One region of the Alteromonas sp. ABH4_453 genome, then DNA from elsewhere that is predicted to be linked to it. Evidence: predicted binding sites of a transcription regulator. Region 1 holds the regulator's gene; each other region holds the start of a gene.
What was found. Region 1 encodes sigma-54, which starts transcription at its own class of promoters, with help from an activator protein. Its sites were predicted from a motif close to GTTGGCACGNNNNTNGNNT; they were not measured.
Positions count from the first base shown of each region.

Region 1 (2,265 bases):
TATTTCGTCTTCCTTATATTATTAAGCCCGTTTAAATAAGGCTTTTGCGTTGGTTCGACGGCGGGATCGATAACGATTCCCGGTATTTTGCTATTGTTCGCCTAGCGACTTTTATGCCTTGCTCGGCCAACAATGAAGCAATCTTGCTATCACTTAGCGGCTTACTAGGGTTTTCCGCAGCCACTAACTTCTTGATCAATGCACGAATCGCTGTAGATGAACACTCACCACCGGACTCGGTTGCTACGTGGCTTGAGAAGAAATACTTCAATTCAAAGATGCCACGGGGCGTATGCATATACTTCTGCGTTGTCACGCGCGAAATAGTCGACTCGTGCATATCTACCATTTCTGCGACATCATTTAGCACCATTGGTTTCATCATTTCCGGGCCGTGCTCAAAAAAGCCCATTTGCTGCTGCACAATGCAATTTGCAACCTTCATCAAAGTATCGTTGCGAGATTCAAGGCTCTTAATGAACCACTTGGCCTCTTGCATGTGTGAGCGGATGAATTGCGAGTCACTACTGTTTTTGGCACGGCGACTCATGGCAGCGTATTGCTGGTTTACACTTAACTTAGGCAAACTGTCAGGGTTCAGCTCAACCACCCAACGGCCATTTTTCTTGGTTACTGAGACATCAGGAATAACGTACTCAGGCTCTTTAGTAACTAAAGCACTACCTGGGCGAGGATTCAAGGTTTGGAGTAAACGCATTGCTTCGCGCAGCTGATCTTCTTTCAATCGGCTCTTACGCATTAGCGTGCGGTAGTCTTTACTACTCAGTAAGTCTGAATATTCTTCGATAAGTTGCTTCGCCTCTGTAAGCCAAGGCGTATCGTCTGAAAACTGACGCAACTGCACCATAAGACACTCTTGAGGTGTACGAGAACCTGAACCAATGGGGTCGAACATCTGAATGCGTTTGAGCACGCACTCTATTTCGTCCATTTCGATAGGCTCTTCTAGATCATCGTCGTTGACCGCTTCTAAGATATCGTCAAGAGTAACGGTTAAATAGCCTGATTCGTCAATTGAATCGATGATTGCTGTAGCGATGGCGCGGTCATTATCTGAAAAGTGAGTGAGGCGCATTTGCCAAAGAAGATGTTCTTGGATGTCTTCTGTGGTCTCACCTTGGAAGATTTGTTCATCATCATTAGAAGGACCAGGTGCTGGCGCGGAAGAAGCCGAATAATACTCATCCCAGGTACTGTCGATAGGTAGCTCATCGGGAAGATCATTTTTCTCCAGTGCATCTCCTGCTTCTAGCGTATCGCTTGATGCTGAAGCTGTAGCTTCAGCCGCGCTATCGTCACTATCGACATTATTCTTTTCTACCTGCGGCTCGTCGTTACCTTCTTCCACTTCTAAAAGCGGATTTGAATCGAGGGCTTCTTGTATCTCTTGCTGGAGATCAAGTGTAGAAAGCTGCAGCAGTTTAATAGCCTGCTGAAGCTGAGGTGTCATTGTAAGTTGTTGGCTAAATTTTAGCTGTAAAGATGGTTTCATCTACGTCTTATTTAAATGCTCTAAATTAAATATACCAGAGCGAAACTGAAAAATGACAATTAGGTTACACTAACTATAGCCTGAATTGTTCGCCTAGGTATACGTCCCTTACTTTTTGATTACTTAAAACCTGTTCCGCAGTTCCTTGCGCAATAAGCTCGCCATGACTCACAATGTACGCTTTTTCACAAACATCCAATGTTTCACGTACGTTATGGTCCGTGATAAGGATACCAATACCCCTATCTCGCAGATGCTGTATTATCTTCTTTATATCATTAACTGATATTGGATCAACACCGGCAAATGGTTCGTCTAACAAAATAAATTGTGGTTTTGCTGCCAGAGCGCGGGCAATTTCAACGCGGCGCCGTTCTCCCCCTGACAAACTCATCCCGGTACTATTACGTATATGGTTGATATTAAATTCATCAAGTAGGGCGTCTGCTTCTTCTTCTTGTTGTTGTGAATTTAAATCTTTACGGGTCTGCAAAATGGCCATGATATTTTCATGTACCGTTAGCTTTCTAAAAATCGATGCCTCTTGCGGGAGATAACCTATACCACGGCGTGCACGCTCATGCATTGGCTGATGAGTAAGCTCATTGTCATCAATTTCGATCTTACCTTTGTCTAAGTTGACCAAACCGACAATCATGTAAAAAGTAGTAGTCTTACCAGCGCCGTTGGGGCCAAGAAGACCGACAATTTGACCAGTAGACACTGAAAGACTTACGTCGCGCACTACCTGT
Region 1 is NZ_JBSWXP010000004.1:245,047-247,311, forward strand. Features, by position in the region: gene hpf (ribosome hibernation promoting factor) at 1-1, opposite strand, end outside; gene ACXAGV_RS09815 (RNA polymerase factor sigma-54) at 32-1,513, opposite strand; gene lptB (LPS export ABC transporter ATP-binding protein) at 1,587-2,265, opposite strand, start outside.

Region 2 (2,265 bases), on a different contig from region 1:
TCGACAACATTTTTGAAATACTGACCGATAGTGAGCGACGTCAACTCAGCTTCATCAGAGCCAGTAAACTCACTTTTCTGAAGAGGGAGTAGTGAGTTTGGTGTAAGTTTTGATTCCATCATATTTTGCCTCCATGCGCGTACGCATATGATTTGTATATAAATAATAGAGTTGGCTGTTTCGGATTTTGGTTCCAAATAACCAATGGCAACAATTGCAGTAAATGCTGAATACGCAACGAATAAAACAAATAATTCAATCTTTATTAACAATATTGTTGCAAACGGGTTTTGTCGACAAGATGTTAGTCGTATATGGCGTTATTCAACGATGAATTTGTGTGACTCGTCGTACACGCTGAAAGGAGAGTAATAACTAAAAGTGACAATGTATTTGATGTCTAAAGAAAATTGTCTCAACTTTAATGAAACAAAAAAGCCTCCGACGAAGGAGGCTTCTTAAAAATTTTTACTTTACGAGTAGTGAGCGTCTATTCAGACTCAATTCCTTCGAAATATGCACGATATTCCATACGAGTAACGTAAGAATCGCCATTTTCATCCATCATCTCAAAGTCACCTTCGACATGTGCAACCTTTAACTCCTCGGCTGTAAGCTTACCGTCGCTGTCTACATCGATTTCAGTAAACTTATTGTCGGCTGTAGCTGACATCTCGGTGCGAAGCTCCTTATTCTTCTCTGATATCATTTCACCGTCAGCTTTAGAGAATAATTCAGGGTTGCCCTTTTCCGAGAGTAGAGCGTCATTGGTGCCTTCAGTTTTCACCTGAGTAATGATGTCATCGCTAAATATTGATGGTTTTTCATCAACAAACTTGTTGAATTCAACACGGCTAATCATGCTGTCACCATCGGTATCCATTTTTGCGAGAAGCTTACTGTCAATAACGCCAGAAGACTCAGAACCGACGATATAGCCGTTTCCATCCTTATCCATTGCGTTAAACCCCATCGAGATCTTCTCTTCGTGGTGGCCTGCTACTGCTGAAGCAGATAGTGTTGCAGCAATAACAGCACTGGTAATCATACTTAGTTTTGTGATCTTCATAATCAAATTCCTTCTGGCTTTTACAGTGAACTCGGGCGTTCAATTGCCCTAACCACTAGGTCCACAGACCTCAACATAGGTGCAGATTGGAAGTAAGTTTCAATCTGACACCGCTAATGACTTACGTAATTTATTATTCATTGAATGTGCCAAATGCATAACTAACTGATTTAGGAGGTAATAAAAATTTAAGGCAAGGATTTCAATGTTATTGCTATGTTAAATTGTCGCAGTGTTTGCAAGATCTTCATACGACAAACTTAAGCTGATCTCAGATAAAGATAGAACCTCATTAATGAGATTAAAACAGCGAGAGTTGATCGTTCGCTATTGTCTCAAAATTCAGGCCGATAAGAGGCAAGATACTATCGGCAATCGGCTGGATTTGCTTTTCAATATAGTGGTCATATTGAAGAGGGGCGGTGGCAGTTTCTACGGTTTGAGGGCCCTGTACTGTAATAACGTAAGCAATGGTAGTATTAAACTGATAGCGAAGTGGCAACCCTTGTTCTTTATAGTACTCGTCCGCTAATCGCGCAGCCTTTACGTGGGGAGGCAGCGACTTTGTATACGACGACAAAGGCTTTCGCAGCCGCTTTTTATAGACCAAAGCGTGATCCATCTCACCAGACTTTATCGCTGCTATCGTGCTATTTATGTAGTCTTCAACAGGCTGTCCAGTAAACACTTTTTTGTACAACTCGTACTGGAAGGTTTTAGCTAGTACTGTCCAATCAGAGCGGACATTTTCTAAGCCTTTAAAGACAAGTTCACCGCCCTTCATTCCTGCGTAACGTTTTTTGCTGCCTTCGGAAGAGCCTCGGATCGTCGGCATAAAAAACGTAGAAAAGTGAGATTCAAACTCAATTTCTAAGTGGCATTCAATGTCGAACTCACTTTTTAGTAACTCAGTCCACTTTCGATTAATAATGCTAGCTAGCTCAAGTCCAGTCTCTGACGGCGAACCCAGTGCATCACTCCCTTCTACATGAACAAATGTTGAATCGGTATCACCGTAGATAACCGTATAGCCTAGTTCTTCAATCCAACCCGCAGTGGTTTGCATGATCTCATGACCCCGCAGCGTAATAGAGCTAGCCAGGCGAGGATCGTAGAAAGGACAGCCTCCGCTACCAAGTACTCCATAGAAGGAGTTCATCAATATCTTAATCGCTTGAGAGCGTGGCGCATCTTTC
Region 2 is NZ_JBSWXP010000001.1:787,018-789,282, reverse strand. Features, by position in the region: gene ACXAGV_RS03375 (AMP-binding protein) at 1-122, opposite strand, end outside; gene ACXAGV_RS03370 (EF-hand domain-containing protein) at 491-1,069, opposite strand; gene ACXAGV_RS03365 (DNA polymerase II) at 1,371-2,265, opposite strand, start outside.
Region 2: a site for sigma-54 is predicted at 1,205-1,223, ahead of ACXAGV_RS03370 (EF-hand domain-containing protein). Genes of this name have one in related genera too.

Region 3 (2,265 bases), on a different contig from region 1:
CTTTAACACCGCGGGTGGAAAAAGCACTGACACTTAATTTGCTAGTTAGTGGATAGGTTGGTGTATTAAGCGCAGCGTGCTGATTCATGTTTCGTAGCTTCTCACCTAATTATGTGACATCGACTTAAACATTCACTTTCATGCGAAGGGAAGGAAAGTGCCACCACAACGTACCTCTACGGTTTGCGTCGTGATGGCACTAAAATCAAAGCTCTGATTAAATGGGGAGCGTTTGAGATGCCGCTGCTTTATCAACAGGGATTGTACGCTTTGGCAATGTCTTCACGTGGGTGGTGTATAACGTAAGGCCAGTAAAGGCTAAACCGCCTACTAGGTTACCCAGCGCAGTTGGAATTTCATTCCAGATGAAATAATCCATAACTGAGAAATCACCGCCCATAATAAGACCAAATGGGAAAAGGAACATGTTAACCACTGAGTGTTCAAAGCCCATAAAGAAGAACAGCATGATAGGCATCCACATAGCCAGCACTTTTCCGCTTACATGAGTTGAGATCATTGCGCCCACTACGCCTAATGACACCATCCAGTTACACAGCATGCCGCGAATGAATATAGTGATCCAGCCTGCTACACCGTGTTCTGCATAGCCCAAAGTACGTGCTTCGCCGATGCTGGCGACTTTAGTTGCAATTGCACCACCGTCAACGTTATATCCCATGGTAAAGATAAACGACATCATAAACGCAACGGTTAGTGCACCGCCAAAGTTACCTAAGAAGACTAGCCCCCAGTTGCGTAAAATTTGTTTAGGTGTAACGCCAGGACGCTGGGCAAGCCACGCTAGCGGTGTAAGCACAAATACACCGGTCAATAGATCGAAGCCCATAAGATAGAGCATACAAAAACCCACTGGGAATAACACTGCGCCAAGCAAGAACACACCCGTTTGTACTGCGATGGTTATTGCAAAAACCGCAGCCAAAGCCAAGATGGCACCTGCCATATAAGCGCGGATTAGAGTATCTCGTGTAGACATATAAATCTTTGCTTCGCCTGCATCTACCATTTTGGTCGCAAACTCAGCGGGGAGAAGATAAGCCATGGTTTCACCTCACGTTGTCGTTATTAGTAATAATTGCCAGTGTTAGATCGGGAGTTAGCTATTTACGTGTGCTCTGATAGATCAAAAAAAGGCGTCCGCAGCGCTCTCGTTAGAAAGAACTGGGGACGCCTTTGTCCGAAACTCATGTATTGTTAATCGCTAACAGGTTACCTCTGATAGCCCGTACGTCTTTGTACACTAAAGTCGGTAGATACTGTGTTTTAACGCCTGTGCTCCGAACTTTAACTATCGTTCTGTACGAAGCCAAAACAGTGCCAACGGCTTATGAATATTGGGAATTTTTTGAAATGGCTTTATAAAACAGTGTGTTGAAGCGTTCTTTTTGGCTGAGAATAAAGCACACATAAAACAGACGTTTCAAAAACTTGCACTATAACGGTGGGGGAATGAATGTTTAAGGTGCAACTCAAAATACCCGTTTCATTGCTGGGCGTTTGTTTTTTAAATGTTGTTCATTGCAGCGCTTGCTTAAGGTTTTTGAGCTGGCTTTTCATTATACCCGCCTTACTGAGATTGAGCTGTTGACCATAGGTCTCGCGCTCAAATTGTCTACACAATTGTTCAAATGCCTTTGCCGCATGGGGATTTAATACTGCGCTTACTTCTTCAAAATAGGTGGATAAGGTTTTATTGTCTCTCTTTATTCCTGTTTTCGCTTCAACTTGCGCAATAGCTCTCAGCAAAATGCGATGAGAGGGAGAATGGCGCACTTTGTCTCTTTTAGGAAAAAAATAGATTGCCAATAAAAGCGCAATAAGCCCGATGGCAGATAAAAATACAATGCGCATCTTCTGCGGTGTAAGCGAACCTAATAGCTCTTCAAGCATGTTGGTTTGCGCCGCATTATCAAACCCCAGCACCCATTTGCTCCAAGAATAGTCGAGCTGTTGAAACCAGCCTCGCAGGGTAGCAAAGAAAGCCGAGTTACCAATTTCGCGCAAAATAGTGGTTTGACGTGATTCCCCTAGCTCTTCTAGTGCGCGTTCAAGACCAAAAGTTAGACGAGATGGCGCCACTATACTTGTAGGGTCGAAACGTACCCACACACCATCAACTAAGGCTTCTACCCATGCGTGGGCATCGTATTGTCTTACTTGAAGTACGTTATCATTCAGCTCACTCCCACCTTGATAGCCAGTTATCATTCTTGCAGGTACACCGGCTGCGCGTAGCACGTA
Region 3 is NZ_JBSWXP010000003.1:127,387-129,651, forward strand. Features, by position in the region: gene ACXAGV_RS06965 (bifunctional protein-serine/threonine kinase/phosphatase) at 1-88, opposite strand, end outside; gene ACXAGV_RS06970 (formate/nitrite transporter family protein) at 218-1,066, opposite strand; gene ACXAGV_RS06975 (transglutaminase TgpA family protein) at 1,540-2,265, opposite strand, start outside.
Region 3: a site for sigma-54 is predicted at 1,328-1,346, ahead of ACXAGV_RS06970 (formate/nitrite transporter family protein). Genes of this name have one in related genera too.